One region of the Streptomyces sp. NPDC056580 genome, then DNA from elsewhere that is predicted to be linked to it. Evidence: riboswitches for the same ligand, from Rfam matches in the RefSeq annotation. Region 1 holds a riboswitch; the other holds the start of a gene.
The links. Region 1 has a riboswitch for glycine ahead of gcvT (glycine cleavage system aminomethyltransferase GcvT). Riboswitches for the same ligand answer to the same signal wherever they lie in the genome.

Region 1 (10,564 bases):
GTCAGCATGCGTATCCGGACGCCGTTCGCCAGCATGTCCAGGTCCGCGGCGAGGCTGGCCTCCAGGACCCGCGCGTCGGGGAAGGAGTTGCGCATCGCCAGGAACTCCTCCCGGCCGAGCGCGTCCAGTTCCTCCAGCCGCTTCCGGGTGTGCCCGCGGTCCGTGAAGTACTCGATCTCCACCGCTTCCCGCGCGTCGAACCGCGGGGCCGTCAGCACGGACAGCAGGTCGTCCAGTGCCTCGGCGTCCCGGCCGGCGTGCTCGGCCGTCTCCCGCAGCCGGTGTGCGTGCTCCGTGACCAGGCGCCGCAGGGCCCGGTCCGGAGTGCCTAGGCGTTCACCGTCGGGGTCCAGGAGCCGCCGGTCCGCCAGCCACCGGGCCAGCTCGGGCGGCATCCGCCGCAGTTCCTCCCGCTCGGCGGCGGAGTCCCGTGCTCCCGACGCCGTGATGCGCTCGATCATGGCCAGGTAGGCCGCCCTCGCCCCGGTGGCGGCCGGCGGCCCGCCGTGGGCGGGGTTCTGCGCCGAATGCATGCGCGCACCATACGGGCGCCCCCCTGCGGAGGCCAGGGACGTCACACCCGGGCGGACGGGTCCGGCGGCCGCACTGGCCGGAAGCGGACGTGCCGGAATCGGACAGGAGCGGACGGACCGTACGGACCGTACGGCGGTTAGTCTCGTCGCCGCCCACCCGGCTCCCCGGTGGCCACCGGTGCGCTCCCCATCCGTCCCGCACCGGGAGCCGTCGGGGAGCCGGGCGCGGGCCCACGGATCCGGCCGGTTCCGCACGGCGAGGCTTGACCCGTGTTTGGCATGCGCATGCTCATAGCAGGGCGCGGCGCGGAACCGCCCGCCCTGATCCCCACCCCACCCGCATCGGCCGGGAGGCGCGGCACCACCACGCCCCGCCCCCCGTTTCCTCCCACCCCACAAAGGAGACACGGTGCTTCGAAGAATCTCCCCGGCCGGCCTGTCCGTGGCCGGCCTCACCCTGGCCGCGGCACTGGGCCTGGCGGCGCCTGTCGCGAGCGCCCGGCCGGCCCCCGAGGTCACCCGTACCGCGGCCGCCCTCACCGCGGCCGCGCCCGACATCGACGTCACCAAGGTCCAGGCGCACCTGGGCGAACTGAACGCCATAGCCACCCGCAACGGAGGCAACCGCAGGTCGACCACACAGGGCTACCGCGACTCGGTCGCCTACGTGAAGGGCAAGCTCCAGGCGGCCGGTTACACCGTCACCGAGCAGGCCTGCGCCTCCGGCTGCACCAGCGGCGCCGGACCCAACCTGATCGCCGAGTGGCCGCAGGGCGACGCCTCGAAGGTGTACATGTTCGGTTCGCACCTCGACAGCGTCTCCGCCGGCCCCGGCATCAACGACAACGGCTCCGGCAGCGCCACCCTGCTGGAGGTCGCGCTGAAACTCGCCGAGACCCGTCCGTCGATGGCGGCACGCGTCCGCTTCGGCTGGTGGACGGACGAGGAGCAGGGCCTCAACGGCTCGGACTTCTACGTCCGTTCGCTGACCTCCGCGCAGCGCTCGGCGATCAAGGCGTACTACAACTTCGACATGGTCGCCTCGCCCAACGGCGGCTACTTCATCAACCACATCACCTCCGCAGCCGCCGCGCCGATGAAGGCGTACTGGGACTCGCTGAACCTGCAGCCCGAGGAGAACACCGAGGGCGCGGGCCGCTCCGACGACTACTCCTTCGAGAACTACGGCATCCCCACCTCCGGCTACGCCATGGGCGCCGGCGCCCGCAAGACCTCGGCGCAGGCGGCCAAGTGGGGCGGCACGGCGAACGCCGCCTACGACGGCTGCTACCACTCCTCCTGCGACACCACGGGCAACATCAACGCCACCGGGCTGAACCGCAGCGCCGACGGCGTCGCCTACACCCTGTGGTCGCAGGCGGTCTCGGCCACCGCCCCGGCCGACGACTTCTCGCTCTCGGCGAGCCCGGCCACGGGCAGCACCGCCCCGGGCGCCTCGCTCACCACCACCGTCTCCACCACCACGACCAGCGGCTCCGCGCAGACGGTCGGCCTGTCGGCCTCGGGCGCCCCCGCCGGTGTGACGGTCTCCTTCAGCCCGGCCTCGGTCACCTCCGGCGGCTCCGCCACGGCGACGGTCGCCGTCGGCTCCTCCGTGGCGCCGGGCACGTACAACCTGACCCTCACCGGCACCGGAACCACCACGCACACCGCGCCGTACACCCTGACCGTCACCGGCGCGGGCGGCTGCACGGCCTCGCAGGTGGTCTCCAACGGCGGCTTCGAGAGCGGGACATCGCCGTGGACCGGTGACACCGGCGCGATCGGCGCGTTCAGCGGCCAGTCCGCGCACTCCGGCACCCGGTTCGCCTGGCTGGCGGGCTACGGCCGCGCGGCCACCGACACGGTCGGCCAGAGCGTGACGATCCCGGCCGGCTGCGCCAGGGCGACCCTGAGGTACTGGCTGCACATCGACACCGCCGAGTCCGGCCCGACGGCGTACGACACCTTCCAGGTCAAGGTCGACGGGACCGCGAAGCAGACGTTCTCCAACGCCCACGCGGCCTCCGGGTACACCGAACGCACCCTGGACCTCGGCCAGTACACCGGCCGGCAGATCACACTGACATTCACGGCCACCGAGGACGCCAGTCTCCAGACCAGCTTCGTCGTCGACGACGTCACCCTGACGACCGGCTGAGCCCGGCACCGGGAGAACCGGGGGAGGCGGGCGCTCCGCGCAGCCCGCCTCCCCCCCTCGCGCCACCCCTCGTCGTACCCCGCCCGCGGCTGCAACCGACGCGGTACCGCGGAAGTCTGACGCCCGTCCGCGGAACCGGCGTCACCCTGCGACGATGCGGATCCGCCCCCTCGCCGGCGACACGCTGTCCGCCGTGGCGCTGACCACAGTGGCCGTGACCCCGGGCGCGGAGGCCGCGCGGCAGGGACAGCGCCCGCTCGACGCGGCCGCCCACGCCCTGGTGCTCCTGGCCCGCCTGCCGCCGGCGTTCCGCAACCAGGCCCCGCCACGGTCTGCGGACTGGTTTTCGGCACCTGGGCGGTCTACATCGGCGCCGGCAACTGGCCCATGGTGGGCAGCTTCGGCCGCATGCTCGCCCTCTACACGGTGGCCTCCCTGCGCCCGCCCCGCGTCTCCGTGCCATGCGCGGGGCTGCTGGGCGGGACCCGGATCTACGCGGGCGCGGTCAGCCGCACCGACTCCTGGGCGTCCGTCGTCGGGCAGGCACCGGTCTCCCCGGGCGGTGCTGTGGCGGGGGGCATGTCAGATCTTGATGACGCGAATGCCGGAACCGCACAGGACCCGTAGATCCTCTGGATCCGAGGTCAGGATGGTGACCGGGGCGGGTGAGGCCAGCGCGGTGGCTGCCACGATCGCGCCCAGGGCGTACTCGTGACCCTGCAATCCCGCCGCGCCGAGGAGCCGGCTCGCCACGGGGCCGTGTTCGGCTTCGGCGTCCTCGATGAGTTCGCGCAGCCGGTCGCGCTCCAGTTGACGCTGGATGAGGGCTTCGACAGAGGCGGACATGCCGCGCTTGCCGGTACGTGCCCTGAGGGCCGCGATGGTCCTCTCGTGGAGGGAAACGGAGACCGGACGGATCGGACCTTCACCGGGAGGCGGAGAGGTGGTTTAACAAGTCTCTTTATTATTCACCTGTTCCATCGCAGTCTCCGGCACATGCCCTGACAGCGCTGAAAGACACGAACGCTCTGGTCAGAGCCTATTTCCCTAGCACTCGATGATGTTCACCGCCAGCCCGCCCCGGGCCGTCTCCTTGTACTTCACCGACATGTCCGCGCCGGTGTCCTTCATCGTCTTGATGACCTTGTCCAGGGACACCTTGTGCGAGCCGTCGCCGCGCATCGCCATCTTCGCCGCGGTGACCGCCTTCACCGCGGCCATGCCGTTGCGCTCGATGCACGGGATCTGGACCAGGCCGCCCACCGGATCGCAGGTCAGGCCGAGATTGTGCTCCATGCCGATCTCGGCCGCGTTCTCCACCTGCTCGGGGCTGCCGCCGAGCACCTCGGCGAGGGCGCCGGCGGCCATGGAGCAGGCGGAGCCGACCTCGCCCTGGCAGCCGACCTCGGCGCCGGAGATGGACGCGTTCTCCTTGAACAGCATGCCGATGGCGCCGGCGGCGAGCAGGAAGCGGACCACGCCGTCCTCGTCGGCGCCCGGCACGAAGTTGATGTAGTAGTGCAGGACCGCCGGGATGATGCCCGCCGCTCCGTTGGTCGGGGCGGTGACCACCCGGCCGCCGGCCGCGTTCTCCTCGTTCACGGCCATCGCGTAGAGCGTGATCCACTCCATCGCGTGCGCGAGCGGGTCGCCCTCGGCGCGCAGCTGGCGGGCCGAGACGGCCGCGCGGCGGCGCACCTTGAGGCCGCCGGGCAGGATGCCCTCCCGGGTCATGCCCCGCTGGACGCACTCGCGCATGACCCGCCAGATCTCCAGCAGGCCCGCCCGGATCTCCTCCTCGGTGCGCCAGGCGCGCTCGTTCTCCAGCATCAGCGAGGAGATCGACAGACCTGTCTCCCGGGTCAGGCGCAGCAGCTCGTCGCCGGTGCGGAACGGGTACTTCAGGACCGTGTCGTCCAGCACGATGCGGTCCGCGCCGACCGCGTCCTCGTCCACGACGAAACCGCCGCCGACCGAGTAGTACGTCTTGGAGAGCAGCTCGCCGCCGGAGGCGTCGTAGGCCCACACCGTCATGCCGTTGGCGTGGTACGGCAGCGCCTTGCGGCGGTGCAGGACCAGGTCGTCGTCGAAGGAGAAGGCGATCTCGCGCTCACCGAGCAGCGAGATCCGGCCCGAGCGCCTGATCGCCTCCACCCGCTCGTCGGCCGACTCGACGTCCACCGTGCGCGGCGAGGCGCCCTCCAGACCGAGCAGCACCGCCTTCGGGGTGCCGTGACCGTGGCCGGTGGCGCCGAGCGAGCCGTACAGCTCGCAGCGCACCGCGGCGACGGAGTCCAGCAGGTCCTCGTTGCGCAGCCTGCGGGCGAACATGCGCGCCGCGCGCATCGGGCCGACCGTGTGGGAGCTGGACGGGCCGATGCCGATCGAGAACAGGTCGAAGACCGAGATGGCCACGGAAACTCCTCAATACGGGGTGAAGCGGGGTGCGGCGCCGCGCACACGTTCCAGTGTGCGCGGCGCCCGGTGGAACGCGGACTTACTTGTTCAGACCCGGGTACAGCGGGTGCTTGTCGGCCAGGGCCTTCACCCGGGCCTTGAGCGACTCCACGTCGGCCCCCTCGAACGGGGAGGGCGCCTTCAGGGTCTCGGCGATCACGTCCGCGACCTCGGCGAAGTCCTCGGCCGTGAAGCCGCGGGTCGCCAGGGCCGGCGTGCCGATGCGCAGGCCCGAGGTCACCATCGGGGGACGCGGGTCGTTCGGGACGGCGTTGCGGTTGACCGTGATCCCGACCTCGTGGAGGCGGTCCTCGGCCTGCTGCCCGTCCAGTTCGGACTCGCGCAGGTCGACCAGGATCAGGTGCACGTCCGTACCGCCGGACAGCACGTTGACCCCGGCCTCGCGGGCGTCGGCGGCGGTCAGCCGCTCGGCGAGGATGCGGGCGCCGTCCACCGTACGGCGCTGGCGCTCCTTGAAGTCCTCCGAGGCTGCGACCTTGAAGGAGACCGCCTTGGCCGCGATCACGTGCTCCAGGGGACCGCCCTGGAAGCCCGGGAAGACGGACGAGTTCAGCTTCTTCGCGAAGTCCTTCTTCGCCAGGATGATGCCGCCGCGCGGGCCGCCGAGGGTCTTGTGGGTCGTGGAGGTGACCACGTCCGCGTACTCGACCGGGTTCGGGTGCAGACCCGCCGCGACCAGGCCGGCGAAGTGCGCCATGTCGACCCACAGGTACGCCTCGACCTCGTCGGCGATCCGGCGGAACTCGGCGAAGTCGAGCCGGCGCGGGTACGCCGACCAGCCGGCGATGATCACCTTCGGGCGGTGCTCCTTGGCCAGCCGCTCGACCTCCGCCATGTCGACCAGGCCCGCCTCGTCCACGTGGTAGGCGACCACGTCGAACTGCTTGCCGGAGAAGTTCAGCCGCATCCCGTGGGTCAGGTGGCCGCCGTGCGCCAGGTCCAGGCCGAGGATGGTGTCCCCGGGCTGGGCGAGGGCGAACAGCGCCGCCTGGTTCGCGGAGGCGCCGGAGTGGGGCTGGACGTTGGCGTACTCGGCGCCGAACAGCTCCTTGACCCGGTCGATGGCGATCTGCTCGGCGACGTCGACGTGCTCGCAGCCGCCGTAGTAGCGGCGGCCGGGGTAGCCCTCCGCGTACTTGTTGGTCAGCACCGAGCCCTGGGCCTCCATCACCGCGAGCGGCGCGAAGTTCTCCGAGGCGATCATCTCCAGCGTCGACTGCTGGCGGTTCAGCTCGGCGTCGACCGCGGCGGCGATCTCCGGGTCCAGTTCGTGCAGGGACGTGTTCAGGACAGTCATACGGCTACGACTCCTCAGCCGGCGTTCTGGGCGGTGTACTCGTCGGCGGAGAGCAGGTCGGCCGGCTCCTCGGTGACGCGTACCTTGAACAGCCAGCCGCCCTCGAAGGGGGCGGAGTTCACCAGCGACGGGTCGTTGACGACGTCCTCGTTGATCTCGGTGATCTCACCGGTGACCGGCGAGTACAGGTCCGAGACCGACTTGGTCGACTCCAGCTCGCCGCAGGTCTCGCCCGCGGACACCGTGGAACCGACCTCGGGGAGCTGGGCGTAGACCACATCGCCGAGCGCGTTGGCCGCGAACTCGGTGATGCCGACCGTCGAGACGCCGTCCTCGGCGGCCGACAGCCACTCGTGCTCCTTGCTGTAGCGCAGCTGCTGGGGGTTGCTCATGGCCTGAATTCTCCTGTACGCGCGGGAGTGCTGATGAATGGGGGACTGCTGGTCCTGCTGCCGAGCAGCAGGAATGTGCGCAGCGTCACGTCCGGTGGACGGACCGCGCCCAGTGTCTACTTCTGGCGCTTGTAGAAGGGCAGCGCCACGACCTCGTACGGCTCGTGGCTGCCCCGGATGTCCACGCCGACACCCTCGGTGCCCGGCGCCGCGTAGGCCGCGTCGACGTACGCCATCGCGATCGGCCTGCCCAGGGTGGGGGAGGGGGCGCCGGAGGTGACCTCGCCGATCACCGCGCCGCCCGCGACGACGGGGTACCCGGCGCGCGGCACCCGGCGGCCCTCGGCGACCAGGCCGACGAGCACCCGCGGCGGGTTCTGCCCGGCCCGGTCGGCGGCCTCGGCCAGCGCCTCGCGGCCCACGAAGTCGCCCTCCTTCTCGAACTTCACCACTCGGCCGAGCCCGGCGTCGAAGGGCGTCAGGGCGGTGGTCAGCTCGTTGCCGTACAGCGGCATGCCCGCCTCCAGGCGCAGGGTGTCCCGGCAGGACAGGCCGCACGGCACCAGGCCGGCGCCCTCGCCCGCCTCCGTCAGCGCCTGCCACAGCTCCACGGCGTGCTCCGGCCGCACGAACAGCTCGAAGCCGTCCTCGCCGGTGTAGCCGGTGCGCGCGATCAGGGCGGGCACGCCGGCGACGGTGCCGGGCAGGCCCGCGTAGTACTTCAGGCCGTCCAGGTCGGCGTCGGTCAGCGACTTCAGGATGCCGGGGGACTCGGGGCCCTGGACCGCGATCAGCGCGTAGGCGTCCCGGTCGTCGCGCACCTCGGCGTCGAAGCCGGCGGCACGCTCGGTGAGCGCGTCCAGCACCACCTGGGCGTTGGAGGCGTTGGCGACGACCATGTACTCGGTCTCGGCCAGCCGGTAGACGATCAGGTCGTCCAGGATGCCGCCGTCGGCCTGGCAGATCATGGTGTAGCGGGCGCGGCCGACACCCACGGAGGCGATGTTGCCGACCAGGGCGTGGTTCAGCAGGGCGGCCGCCTGAGGCCCGGTCACGGTGATCTCGCCCATGTGGGAGAGGTCGAAGAGACCGGCCCGGGTGCGCACCGCGACGTGCTCGTCGCGCTCGGATCCGTAGCGCAGCGGCATGTCCCAGCCGGCGAAGTCGGTCATCGTCGCACCGAGCGAGCGGTGCAGGGCGTCGAGCGCGGTACGGCGCGGCCCGGTGGGTTCGGTACTGCTCATCGGTCGGTCGTCTCCCAGGGCAGGTATGACAGGCGAGGAACGTTCCTCCCCATCTGTCATCGGAACCTGAGAGGTTCGCCATGATCCTCACGAGGAGTGGTCACGGCTTGCACCTTGGGTGGAGCCACTGTCGCAGCGGCCCGCTTTTCAGATGTGCCTCGCCCGCGCGGTAACGGGGCCTGAGAGATTCAAGGGAGGGACTTGCTCCTTCGGCGTCCCAGCGAAAGCTGGCTGGGAACTCTCCCGCGCGGATTCAAACGGCCGGTATGCAGTTGGCGCGCACATCATTGCACGCCCCGCCCCGCACCGTCAGGGCCCGCATCTGTAACCGAGCTGTGGCAGGACGCGCACCCAACCGCTGGACCGGCGCATTACCTTCTCTTTACATTAATTGGGCAAAGGGGTCACCAAGCCCACCAGGGGAGGACGATCACGGTGAACAGGACCACGGCCTACGCCGCCACCGCCGGTCTCGCGGTGCCGAAGCAGCCCTCCGCGCCGGCGCGCGGGCGCTGCGCCGAGCGTCCCGCCCCGGTCGTCCGCGACCTGCGCGAGCGCGCCGGGCACAGCCCGCACGACCTGCTCTTCGGCCCCCGCGACCTGGTGGTGGTCACGGGGCTGCCCGGCAGCGGCAAGTCCACCCTGATGCAGCGCGCGGTCCCCGGCCGCCGCGTGGACTCCCAGGACACCCGCGACCGCTGGGACGCCCGCGTGCCCCGCTTCCTCCCCTACGCGCTCTACCGCCCCCTGGTCCGGATCGCCCACTACGCGGGCCTGCGCCGCGTCCTCGGCACCGGCGAGGGCGTCGTCGTGCACGACTGCGGCACCCAGACCTGGGTGCGCGGCTGGCTGGCCCGCGCGGCCCGGCGCCGCGGCGGCACCCTGCACCTGCTCCTGCTCGACGTCACCCCGGAGACCGCCCGCACGGGCCAGCGCGAGCGCGGCCGCGGGGTCTCCCGCTACGCCTTCCGCCGTCACCGCCGCACGGCGGCCCGCCTGCTGCGCGCCGTGGAGCGGGGCGAACTGCCCGCCGGCTGCGGCTCGGCGGTGCTGCTGGACCGGGACGCCGCGGACGTGCTGCGCCGCATCGGCTTCGCCGGCCGGTCCGACTGAGCACCGTCGCGGCCACCCGCTAGCCTTTCGGACCACAGCAGTGGTTCCCAGCAGGCGGCAGGCAGATGGACTTCTCGGCGGCGGACCTTCCCGCGGACTACCCGGCACAGACGCACCCCCACCCGCACGGCGGTTGGCCCGGCAACGAACTGGAGGAGGTGCTCTCGGCCTCCCTCGGCGTACCCGGCGCGGGCGGCCGGATCGCCGAGGTGCTGGGCCGCAGCCTGCTGTGGATCCCGCTGCCCAACGGCGGCGGCCCGCACAGCGGCCCGCTGGACCTGCCCACGACGGAGCTCGACGGCCAGGTGTACGTCCCGGTGTTCAGCTCCGAGGAGCAGCTCCGGCTGGCCGCCGGCCCCCACATGTCGTACACCGTCGCGCCGGCGGTGGAGTTCGCCCGCGGCCTGCCCCCGCAGGCCGGCGTCCTCGTCAACCCCGACGGGGTGGTCGGACTGCCGCTCCCGCCCGAGGCGGTGGCCGAACTCTGCCGCACCGGACACAGCCCGCTGGACGGCCCCGCCACCGGCGGCCGGGTCCGCCTCTTCGAGCCGGACTGGCAGGAGGACCCGGTCGACTTCCTCTCCGCCGCCTCGGCCGAGTTCGCCGGCACCGGTGTGGTCGTCACGGCGCGCCGCTGCCTCGCCGTCGTCGAGACGGCGGAGCCGGTGATGTTCGTGGGCGTCGAACTCTCCCAGTGGGAGGGCGACCTGCGGGCCCTGCCCCTCGAGGCCCTGGGCCGCGCCCTCGGGCGGGCCCCCGTGAAGTGGCAGGTCAACCTCGTCCTCCTGGACGTCACGGACGACCCGGTGGCCACCTGGCTCAAATCCAACGTCCGCCCCTTCTACCAGTACGGCCACTGACCGGCCGGCTCGGGGACAGCAGGCCCGAGGGGCGCGGGGAACTGCGCGATCAGCCTCCACCGACCCGCACCCGCGCACGAACACGGGGCCCCGGGCCGTGGGGCGCATAAGCTGTCCCCGAACAAGGGGCAAGAACCGAAGGGGCGGTAAAGACAGGTGAGCGCGAGCCCAAGCGGCAGCGTCGAGCACATGCTGCGCCAGGTCACCCCCGGCCGCTACGACGCCTACGAGGCACTGCTGCGCGCCCTCGCCACCCCCTCCTCCGGCCAGATCTGGATGCTGCTGTGGCACGGCCAGGCCGGCTCCCCGGACGCCCAGTACGGGAACATGGAGGTCGGCGGGCTCGGCTACGCCCCCTGCGTGACCTCGGCGCAGGAACTCTCGGCGAGTGGCTGGAACCGCTCCTACGAGGTGGTCGACGGGCTCGACGTGGCCCGCACGCTCTATCCCGACCACTACGGCCTCTGGCTCAACCCGCACGCCCCG
Region 2 (10,564 bases), on a different contig from region 1:
AGGCCGACGGGCGCTGGGTGATGGTGCTGCCCGACCCGGCCGAGGCCGTCACCCACCTGTGGGCGGAGGGACCGGACGACGCCTCCGCGCAGGCCCTGCTGGACGAGTGGTCGGCCGTGGTGGACAGCGCCGGGCGGTAGGACCGGCGGGACCCGGGCGGCGGAAACCGCCGCACACGCGCGTGCCGGACAGGCCCGACCGACGGGGCCTGTCCGGCACGCGCATGGGGCCGTTCGGAGGTACGGCTCGCGACATGCGACGATGTGCGGCATGCCGCAGCAATCCCCCGTTCGGAGCAGCCCCCGGCGGTCGTCGCGCCCGGACGCGTCCATGTCGTTGATCACCAACGTCATGGACCACAGCCTCGACGACGGCTACGCGGAGGCCGCCGCCCGGCGGGCGGCGCAGGGTGAGACCGGCGGGCTGCCGAAGACGCTCAGGGCGAAGCTCGGCCTGGCGGCCGGTCTGGTCCTCGCGGCGCTCGTGGTCACCGTGGGAGCGGCGCAGGCACGGATCGCGGCGCCCGTGGTGGCCAAGGAGCGCCAGGAGCTGATCGACCGCATAGACCGGGAGACCGCGGACGCGGACCGGCTCGAGAGCGACGTGGACAAGCTGCGCGACGACGTGGACGCGCGCCGGCGGGCGGCGCTGCGCCACAGTGGCGGCGGATCCGAGGCGGACCTCGTGGGGGTGCTGTCGGGCGCGACCGCGGTGCACGGCCCCGGCGTCAAGCTCGTGGTGAACGACGCCAAGGAGGCCAGCGCCGGCGGCGACGGCTCCAACCCGCGCGAGACCTCAGGCTTCTCCGACACCGGCCGGGTGCGCGACCGGGACATGCAGCGGGTGGTGAACGGGCTGTGGGCCTCCGGGGCCGAGGCGGTCTCCATCAACGGGCAGCGGCTGACGGCCCTCTCCGCGATCCGGGCCGCGGGTGACGCGATACTGGTCGACAACAGGCCGCTGGTGCCGCCGTACACGGTGCTGGCGGTGGGGGACGGGCAGCGGCTGAGCACCAGGTTCCAGGACAGCGCGGACGGGCTGTATCTGCACGCCCTGGAGGAGAACTTCGGCATCCGCGCCACCATCTCCACCGAAGGGGACGTCAGCCTGCCCTCCGCACCGAGTGTGATCGTACGCACAGCACAGCCGAACGACGAGAAGACTGAGAAGGGCACATCGTGATCGCCGTACTGGGCCTCATCGTGGGAGTCGTGGCCGGCCTGTTGGTCCGGCCGGAGGTTCCGGCGGTCGTCGAGCCTTACCTGCCGATCGCCGTCGTGGCGGCGCTGGACGCCGTGTTCGGCGGTCTGCGGGCCATGCTCGACGGCATCTTCGACGACAAGGTCTTCGTGGTGTCCTTCCTGTCCAACGTGGTCGTGGCCGCGCTGATCGTCTTCCTGGGCGACAAGCTGGGCGTCGGGGCACAGTTGTCCACCGGTGTCGTGGTCGTCCTCGGCATCCGCATCTTCTCCAACGCCGCGGCGATCCGACGGCACGTCTTCCGGGCTTGAGGCGATGAACAACCAGGACGAGCGGCCGGAGAACAGGCTGCGCAAGGAACTGCCCGACGAGGTGCCGGCTCCGGCCGCCCCGCCGGAACGGAGCCCCGTCGAGTCGGGGTGGACGCCCGCCGAGGGCGCCGGACCGCCGCTCACCGGCCGGCAGCGGCTCATCGACGGGGTGTGGCCGCCGCGCGTCACCCGCGCCCAACTCATCGTCGCGGTCCTGCTGTTCGGCCTCGGATTCGGGCTGGCCGTGCAGGTGGCGTCGAACAGCGACAGCGACAGCGCGCTGCGCGGGGCACGTCAGGAAGATCTCGTTCGCATCCTCGATGAACTGGACGACCGTACTCAGCGTCTTGAGGACGAGAAGCAGGGACTCGAGAAACAGCGCCAGGAGCTGCAGAGCAGCTCCGACCAGGCCGCGGAGGCGCGCAGGCAGACGGCCGAGAAGGAGAAGCAACTCGGCATCCTGGCGGGCACCGTGGCGGCGCAGGGTCCCGGCATCACCATGACGGTCGAGGACACGAAGGGGACGGTCAAGGCGGACATGCTGCTCGACGCGATCCAGGAGCTGCGCGCGGCCGGCGCGGAGGCGATCCAGGTCAACGGCGTGCGCGTGGTCGCGAGCACCTACTTCACCGACTCCGGCAAGACCGTGAGCGTCGACGGGAACAAGATCAACGCACCATATCGTTTCAAGGTCATCGGCAAGTCACAGGATCTGGAACCCGCTCTGAACATTCCCGGAGGCGTGGTGCAGACACTGGAGAAGGAGCAGGCCACGGTGACCGTCGAACGGTCGGACAAGATCGTCGTGGACGCCTTGCGGCAGGTGAAGCAGCCTGACTACGCTCGGTCGTCCTCCCGGTGAACCGGCGGCGCATGGGGGGCGTCCGGCAGGGGCATGAGGTTGCGGGGGGTCGGCGCACCGAAGAAGTGGCGCGTGGTGGAAACTGTGCGGTGGATACGGACGTTGTGATGATGTCCGGGTCGACCGGTGTAGGCAATCAGGGTTCGTCCTGCCCCACGGGCGGGTCTGTTTCGGTCAAGGGGAATCGCCCGTGAAGTTGTTTGCGAAGTTGTTCGGCAAGAGCGCGCGAGAGGGCAGCGACAACGCGACCGCTCGCCATCGCGCACAGCCTGACGCAGAGGGCCAGCGCCCGCTGTTCCGTGACCAGGTCGCTGGTCCGGGCGGTGACATTTCCGGAGGCCAGGGCGCGGCGTCTGTTGACCCTGCCCAGTCCGGCGGCATAGGTTTCGGGCAACCCTCAACCTCAAGTGCGGGTGGAGGGTTTGCCTCCGACCCCTATGCGTCGAACGCCCCCGCGGGGCAGCCGCGGCAGGAGGATCCGTCCATGTCCGTCCTGGTGTGTACGAGGTGCGGCAACCGCAATGCGGAGAACGCCCGCTTCTGCTCCAACTGCGGGGCGCCGCTGCGGCCCGGTCTGGCGCCGGAGCGTGCCTCGGAGACCACGTCCACGATCTCCATCTCGGGCATCGAGGCCTACGACGCCGAGGTGACCGGGCAGACGCAGGTGCCGATGCTCTCGCCCGAGGCGCAGGCCGCGGTCGACGCGCTGCCGCTGGGCTCGGCGCTGCTGGTGGTGCGCCGGGGACCGAACTCGGGCAGTCGCTTCCTGCTGGACAGCGACCTGACCACGGCCGGCCGGCACCCGCAGAGCGACATCTTCCTGGACGACGTCACGGTCTCCCGCCGGCACGTGGAGTTCCGGCGCTCCCCGGACGGCGCGTTCACGGTGGCCGACGTGGGCAGCCTGAACGGCACGTACGTCAACCGCGAGCGGATCGACCAGGTGCCTCTGTCGAACGGCGACGAGGTGCAGATCGGCAAGTACCGGCTGGTCTTCTACGCGAGCCGGCAGGGCATCTGACCCCTGGACTCCGTCCGGGGGAACCCAGGGAAGGTCCATGCTTCACACACCGAGCGGCGGCACCCGAAGCGGTGCCGCCGCCACGGACGGGCTGATGAGCATCGGCACGGTGCTGAACCTGCTGCGTGACGAGTTCCCCGAAGTCACCATCTCCAAGATCCGTTTCCTGGAGTCGGAGGGGCTCATCGAGCCGCAGCGGACTCCTTCGGGGTACCGCAAGTTCAGTCCCGGGGACGTGGACCGCCTCGGGCACGTGCTGAGGATGCAGCGGGACCACTACCTGCCCCTCAAGGTGATCCGCGAGCACCTCGACGCCATGGCGCGCGGTGAGGCCGCGGCGCTGCCCCTGGTGGGGCGCCAGCGCACCGGGGAGGAACCGCCGGAGCCGTCCGAGCGGCCCACCGTGGCCCGGGTCGGACGGGCGGAACTGCTGGCGGCGGCGGACATCGGCGAGGACGACCTCGCGGAGTGGCAGTCGTACGGGCTCATCGCGCCCCTGGAGGACGGGGTGTACGACGCGACGGCCGTCACCGTCGCCTCGCTCGTCGCCGAGCTGGGCCGGTTCGGGATCGAGCCGCGCCACCTGCGGGTGATGAAGGCCGCAGCCGACCGGGAGGCGGGCCTGGTGGACCAGGTGGTGGCGCCGCTGAAGCGCCACCGGAATCCGCAGACCAGGGCCCACGCCGAGGCCCGTGCCAAGGAGCTGGCGGCGCTCACCATGCGGCTGCACGCGGCGCTGGTGCAGACCGCCCTCGGCGTCCGTATGCCCTGAACGGCGGGACGCGCGGGCGGCCGGATCGGGCACCTGTTCCCGGCCCGACTACCCAAAGGTCCCGAGCACGGCCTAGGGTTGCTGTGTGAACGAGCTCGATGTCGTAGGTGTCCGGGTCGAAATGCCCTCCAACCAACCGATCGTGCTCCTGCGCGAAGTGGGGGGCGACCGTTACCTCCCCATCTGGATCGGGCCGGGGGAGGCGACGGCGATCGCCTTCGCCCAGCAGGGCATGGCCCCCGCGCGACCGCTGACCCACGACCTGTTCAAGGACGTGCTGGAGGCCGTCGGCCAGGAGCTGACCGAAGTACGCATCACGGATCTGCGTGAGGGCGTCTTCTACGCGGAGCTGGTCTTCGCGAGCGGGGTCGAGGTGTCCGCCCGTCCCTCCGATGCCATAGCGCTGGCCCTGCGCACCGGGACGCCGATCTACGGCAGTGACACGGTGCTGGACGACGCCGGCATCGCGATCCCGGACGAGCAGGAGGACGAGGTGGAGAAGTTCCGCGAGTTCCTCGACCAGATCTCACCGGAGGACTTCGGCACCAGCAGCCAGTGAGGCGAGGCGGGTCCGACAGTCCGGGGCCGAGGCGGGTCCGACGGCCCGGGGCGGCGGTCTGCGTGCGGCCCCGGCGCCTGGGCAATTGCCACCGGCCATCCAGAGCGTCATGCGGCTCTCCGCGAGACCATTCGGCTAGCCTTTCCCCGCGGTGGGGCACGGGAAACCACTCTTAGGGTGATTATCACTCGGCGTGGCGAGTGTGGCGATCGTTGACGCACCCCTGGTGACTGCCTACCGTCGAGAAGGCGGTTCAAGGACGGAGGTCGGCGTGAGAACGAGCGGCGACGGTACGGCTGGGGGTGCCCCCGGACGCGGTTTCGGGGAGAGCGGTCCGTACCCTTCCCAGAGCTCACAGCCGCGTTCCGGCGGTCAGTACGCATATCCCGGTGGCGCGGCCGGCCACGCCCCGCAGCGGCCGACGGCGGTGCCGAACGGCGGAGGGGCGGCGTCCATGGCGTCCGAGGAGATCGGCTACCGGGGGCCCACGGCCTGCGCGGCCGCCGGCATCACCTACCGGCAACTCGACTACTGGGCCCGCACCGGACTCGTCGAGCCGAGCGTGCGGCCAGCCCACGGGTCGGGCACCCAGCGCCTCTACAGCTTCCGGGACGTGGTCGTCCTCAAGATCGTCAAGCGGTTCCTGGACACCGGGGTCTCGCTGCAGAACATCCGCACCGCCGTGCAGCACCTGCGGGAACGCGGTTTCTGCGACCTGGAGCGGATGACCCTGATGAGCGACGGCGCCACGGTGTACGAGTGCACCTCGCCCGACGAGGTGCACGCCCTGCTCCAGGGCGGCCAGGGCGTCTTCGGGATCGCCGTCGGCGTGGTCTGGCGGGACGTGGAGAGCGCGCTCTCCCAGCTCCACGGGGAGCGTGTCGACACGGGCGAGACCCTGGTCGGGCACAACCCGGCGGACGAGCTGGCGCGGCGGCGCAACCGGGCCGTCTGAGCACCCGGCACCGGGCTCCGCGGGCCGTGCGCCCGCGTTGTCAGTGGTGTGGTGCAGCATCGGTGATGTGAGAAACGCGCCCACGATCCTGCATCTCGACATGGATGCCTTCTACGCCTCGGTGGAGCAGGCGTCCAAGCCGAGTCTGCGGGGCAAGGCCGTGGTCGTGGGCGGACTCGGACCGCGCGGTGTGGTGGCCACCGCCTCGTACGAGGCGCGGGTCTTCGGGGTGCACTCGGCGATGCCGATGGCGCAGGCGCGCCGGCTGGCCCCGAACGCCGCGTACCTGGTGCCGCGCTTCAGTCTCTACCGGTCCGTGAGCGAGCAGGTGATGGCGCTGCTGCGGGAGCTGTCGCCGCTGGTGGAGCCGCTGAGCCTGGACGAGGCCTTCGTCGACCTCGAGGCCCGGGAGGCGGCCTGGGACGCGGAGTCGGCGCGGCGGGTGGGGACCAGGCTGCGCGCCGACATACGGGCGGTCACCGGGCTCACGGGCTCGGTCGGGCTCGCCGCTTCCAAGATGCTCGCCAAGATCGCCTCGGAGGAGGCCAAGCCCGACGGGCTCGTCCTCGTCGAACCCGGCACCGAGCGGGCGCTGCTCGGCCCCATGTCGGTGCGGACCCTGCCCGGGGTGGGACCGGCCACCGGGGACCATCTGCGGCGGGCCGGGATCACCACGGTCGGGGAACTGGCCGAGGCGGGCGAGGACGAACTCGTGCGGCTGCTCGGCAAGGCGCACGGGCACGCGCTGTACGCGATGGCGCTGGCCCGCGACGACCGGCCGGTGGTCGCCGAGCGGGAGGCCAAGTCGGTGTCGGTCGAGGACACCTACGACGTGGACATCCACGACCGGCTGCGGGTCGGTGTCGAGGTGCGGCGGCTCGCCGACCGGTGCGTGGGCCGGCTGCGCGGGGCAGGGCTGTCGGGGCGGACCATCGTGCTGAAGGTCCGCAGGTACGACTTCTCCACGCTGACCCGCTCCGAGACGCTCAGGGGACCCACCGACGACCCCGCGGTGATCCGGGAGGCGGCCGAGCGGCTGCTGGACTCCGTGGACACCACGGGCGGCGTGCGGCTGCTCGGTGTGGGCGTCACCGGTCTGGCCGACTACACCCAGGAGGACCTGTTCGCCCAGGCCGCGCAGCCGCCCGTGGCGGCCGAGGCGGCCGAGGCGCCGAAGGAGGCCGCGGCCGACCCCGTCCCGGAGCAGCCGGAGCCCGCCGAACGGCAGTGGCGGGCCGGGCAGGACGTATGGCACGCCGGGTGGGGCCACGGCTGGGTGCAGGGCAGCGGCCTCGGCCGGGTGACCGTGCGTTTCGAGACGCCCCTGTCCCGGCCGGGGCGGGTGCGGACGTTCGGGGTCGAGGATCCCGAGCTGGAACCGGCGGACCCGCTCCCGCTGGTGCCGGACGCGCAGCGGCTGCCGCGTACGCAGGGTGACGGCCCGGCATCGGCCGTGCCGGGTGCCGTGGACGCCGATCCGTAGCGGCCGCGTGGCACGGCGGGGCCCGCGGGTGCGGCTCAGGGCTCCTCCGTGCCCGCCACCTTGCCGAAGTCGCGGTCCGCGAGCGGGGAGGGAGCCGCCACGTCGAGGCCGTAGTGGTGGTAGAGCTGCAGTTCCTGTTCGGGGGAGAGGTGGCGGCCCACGCCGAAGTCGGGCGCGTCCTTGATGAGCGCCCGGTCGAAGGGGACCCGCAGGGCGCCCTCGACGATCTCGCTGGGCTCCAGGGGAACGAAGGCGTCCCGGGAGAAGAGACCGGTGCGTACGGCCGCCCACTCGGGCACGCCGGTGGCGTCGTCGAGGTACACCTCGTCGATGGTGCCGATCTTGGTGCCATGGCGGTCGAACGCCTTGCGGCCGATCAGGTTGCGCGGATCGATGTCGGTCTGCACGGTCCCTCTCCCTCCACGTGGTCGCAACTCATCCGTAAGCACTACGAAAGAGCACAATCAGGGAGGCGGCCACTCGAGGGCCCGGGCGTTGACCTCGCTGGTAGGCTGACAGCGGCTGCTGACCCCGTGCGGGAGAGTCCTCCGACCACGTCGGAGGCGCCGAAGGAGCAAATCCTCCCCGGAATCTCTCAGGCTCACGTACCGCACGGACGAGGTCACTCTGGAAAGCAGGGCGGACGTCGACGGTGTCCGCCCTCACCGACGGTGAAAGCCGGCGTCCCTCGGGTGGCCGGTGAAGCTCTCAGGTCGAGATGACAGAGGGGGAGGCCGTCGGGGTATCCGTACCGGGGTGCCCCTCGAAGGTCGCGTCAGACCAGGAGGCCTCCGCAATGACCGCCCATCGCACTCCGCTCTCCGAGCTCGAAGCGGGCATCCCCTTCGAGCAGCGCCACATCGGGCCCGACCAGGAGGCGCGGGCCAAGATGCTCGCGCAGGTCGGCTACGGCTCGCTCGACGAGCTGACCGCCGCCGCGGTCCCGGACGTGATCAAGAACGCCGACTCCCTGGACCTGCCGGGCGCCCGCACCGAGGCCGAGGTGCTCGCCGAGCTGCGCTCGCTCGCCGACCGCAACCAGGTCCTCGGCTCCATGATCGGCCTCGGCTACCACGGCACCTTCACCCCGCCGGTCGTCCTGCGCAACGTCATGGAGAACCCGGCCTGGTACACGGCTTACACGCCGTACCAGCCGGAGATCTCCCAGGGCCGTCTGGAGGCCCTGCTGAACTTCCAGACCATGGTCGCCGAGCTCACCGGGCTGCCCACGTCCGGCGCCTCCCTCCTGGACGAGGGCACGGCCGCCGCCGAGGCCATGGCGCTGTCCCGGAGGATGGGCCGCAACAAGAAGGGCCTGTTCCTGGTCGACGCGGACGCCCTGCCGCAGACCATCGCCGTCATCGAGACGCGCGCCGAGCCGACCGGCGTCGAGGTCGTCGTCGCCGACCTCTCCGACGGCATCCCGGCGGAGATCGCCGAGCGCGAGATCAACGGCGTCCTGCTCCAGTACCCGGGGGCCTCCGGCGCCGTCCGCGACCTCAAGCCGGTCATCGACCAGGCGCACGAGCTGGGCGCCCTCGTCACCGTCGCCGCCGACCTGCTCGCACTCACCCTGCTGACCTCGCCGGGCGAGCTGGGCGCCGACATCGCCGTCGGCACGACCCAGCGCTTCGGCGTGCCGATGGGCTTCGGCGGGCCGCACGCCGGCTACATGGCGGTGCACGAGAAGTTCGCGCGCAGCCTGCCCGGCCGTCTCGTCGGCGTGTCCGTCGACGCCGACGGGCACAAGGCCTACCGCCTGGCGCTGCAGACCCGCGAGCAGCACATCCGGCGCGAGAAGGCCACCAGCAACATCTGCACCGCCCAGGTGCTGCTCGCCGTGATGGCCGGCATGTACGCCGTCTACCACGGCCCCGAGGGCCTGCGGACCATCGCCCGCCGCACCCACCGCTACGCCACGATCCTCGCCGAGGGCCTGAAGGCGGGCGGCGTCGAGATCGTCCACGGCGCCTACTTCGACACCCTCACCGCGCGCGTGCCCGGCCGGGCCGCCGAGGTCGTGGCCGCCGCCCGGGCGGGCGGCGTGAACCTGCGGCTCGTCGACGCCGACCTGGTCTCCCTCGCCTGCGACGAGACCACCGTCCGCGCCCAGGTGCAGGCCGTCTTCACCGCCTTCGGCGTCGACGGCGACATCGAGGCGCTGGACGCGGCGGCCGGTGAGGCCCTGCCCGAGGCACTGCTGCGCACCGACGACTACCTCACCCACCCGGTCTTCCACGAGCACCGCTCCGAGACCGCGATGCTGCGCTACCTGCGCCGGCTCGCCGACCGCGACTACGCGCTCGACCGCGGCATGATCCCGCTGGGCTCCTGCACCATGAAGCTCAACGCGACCACCGAGATGGAGCCGGTCACCTGGCCCGAGTTCGGCTCGCTGCACCCCTTCGCGCCCGCCGAGCAGGCCGAGGGCTACCTCACGCTCATCCGCGAGCTGGAGGAACGTCTCGCCGAGGTCACCGGCTACGACAAGGTCTCGCTCCAGCCGAACGCCGGTTCGCAGGGCGAGCTGGCCGGTCTGCTGGCCGTGCGCGGCTACCACCGGGCCAACGGCGACGAGCAGCGCACCGTCTGCCTCATCCCCTCCTCCGCGCACGGCACCAACGCGGCCAGCGCCGTGATGGCCGGCATGAAGGTCGTCGTCGTGAAGACCACGGAGGACGGCGAGATCGACGTGGCCGACCTGCGCGCCAAGATCGAGCAGCACCGCGACGAGCTGGCCGTGCTGATGATCACCTACCCGTCGACGCACGGTGTGTTCGAGGAGCACGTCGCCGACATCTGCGCCCAGGTCCACGACGCCGGCGGCCAGGTGTACGTCGACGGCGCCAACCTCAACGCGCTGGTCGGCCTCGCCAAGCCGGGTCACTTCGGCGGCGACGTCTCGCACCTGAACCTGCACAAGACCTTCTGCATCCCGCACGGCGGCGGCGGCCCGGGCGTCGGCCCGGTGGCCGTCCGGTCGCACCTGGCCCCGTACCTGCCGAACCACCCGCTGCAGCCGGCGGCCGGCCCCGAGACCGGCGTGGGCCCGGTCTCCGCCGCGCCGTGGGGCAGCGCGGGCATCCTGCCGATCTCGTGGGCCTACGTCCGTCTGATGGGCGGCGAGGGGCTCAAGCGCGCCACCCAGGTGGCCGTGCTCTCCGCCAACTACGTCGCCAAGCGCCTCGAGCCGCACTACCCGGTGCTCTACACCGGCCCCGGCGGCCTCGTCGCGCACGAGTGCATCATCGACCTGCGTCCGCTGACCAAGGCGACCGGCGTGAGCGTGGACGACGTCGCCAAGCGGCTCATCGACTACGGCTTCCACGCGCCGACCATGTCCTTCCCGGTGGCCGGCACGCTGATGATCGAGCCGACCGAGTCCGAGGACCTGGCGGAGC

Region 2: linked by a shared signal. The riboswitch ahead of gcvP (aminomethyl-transferring glycine dehydrogenase) and the one ahead of gcvT (glycine cleavage system aminomethyltransferase GcvT) in region 1 are both predicted to bind glycine.

The regions. Positions count from the first base shown of each region.
Region 1 is NZ_JBHTVE010000009.1:140,170-150,733, forward strand. It holds gene ACFQ9Z_RS21385 (LuxR C-terminal-related transcriptional regulator) at 1-533, opposite strand, end outside; gene ACFQ9Z_RS21390 (M28 family peptidase) at 943-2,694, shown strand; partial or broken gene ACFQ9Z_RS21395 (DNA-binding protein) at 3,277-3,444, opposite strand; gene ACFQ9Z_RS21400 (L-serine ammonia-lyase) at 3,742-5,109, opposite strand; gene glyA (serine hydroxymethyltransferase) at 5,192-6,469, opposite strand; gene gcvH (glycine cleavage system protein GcvH) at 6,484-6,861, opposite strand; gene gcvT (glycine cleavage system aminomethyltransferase GcvT) at 6,978-8,105, opposite strand; glycine riboswitch at 8,263-8,361, opposite strand; gene ACFQ9Z_RS21420 (AAA family ATPase) at 8,541-9,218, shown strand; gene ACFQ9Z_RS21425 (enhanced serine sensitivity protein SseB) at 9,284-10,078, shown strand; gene ACFQ9Z_RS21430 (enhanced serine sensitivity protein SseB C-terminal domain-containing protein) at 10,268-10,564, shown strand, end outside.
Region 2 is NZ_JBHTVE010000001.1:764,899-775,462, reverse strand. It holds gene ACFQ9Z_RS03710 (sugar phosphate nucleotidyltransferase) at 1-140, shown strand, start outside; gene ACFQ9Z_RS03705 (DUF881 domain-containing protein) at 262-1,182, shown strand; gene ACFQ9Z_RS03700 (small basic family protein) at 1,179-1,511, shown strand; gene ACFQ9Z_RS03695 (DUF881 domain-containing protein) at 1,516-2,373, shown strand; gene ACFQ9Z_RS03690 (FHA domain-containing protein) at 2,564-3,394, shown strand; gene ACFQ9Z_RS03685 (MerR family transcriptional regulator) at 3,432-4,166, shown strand; gene ACFQ9Z_RS03680 (bifunctional nuclease family protein) at 4,252-4,725, shown strand; gene ACFQ9Z_RS03675 (MerR family transcriptional regulator) at 4,997-5,680, shown strand; partial or broken gene ACFQ9Z_RS03670 (DNA polymerase IV) at 5,748-7,277, shown strand; gene ACFQ9Z_RS03665 (PRC-barrel domain-containing protein) at 7,199-7,570, opposite strand; glycine riboswitch at 7,690-7,784, shown strand; gene gcvP (aminomethyl-transferring glycine dehydrogenase) at 7,960-10,564, shown strand, end outside.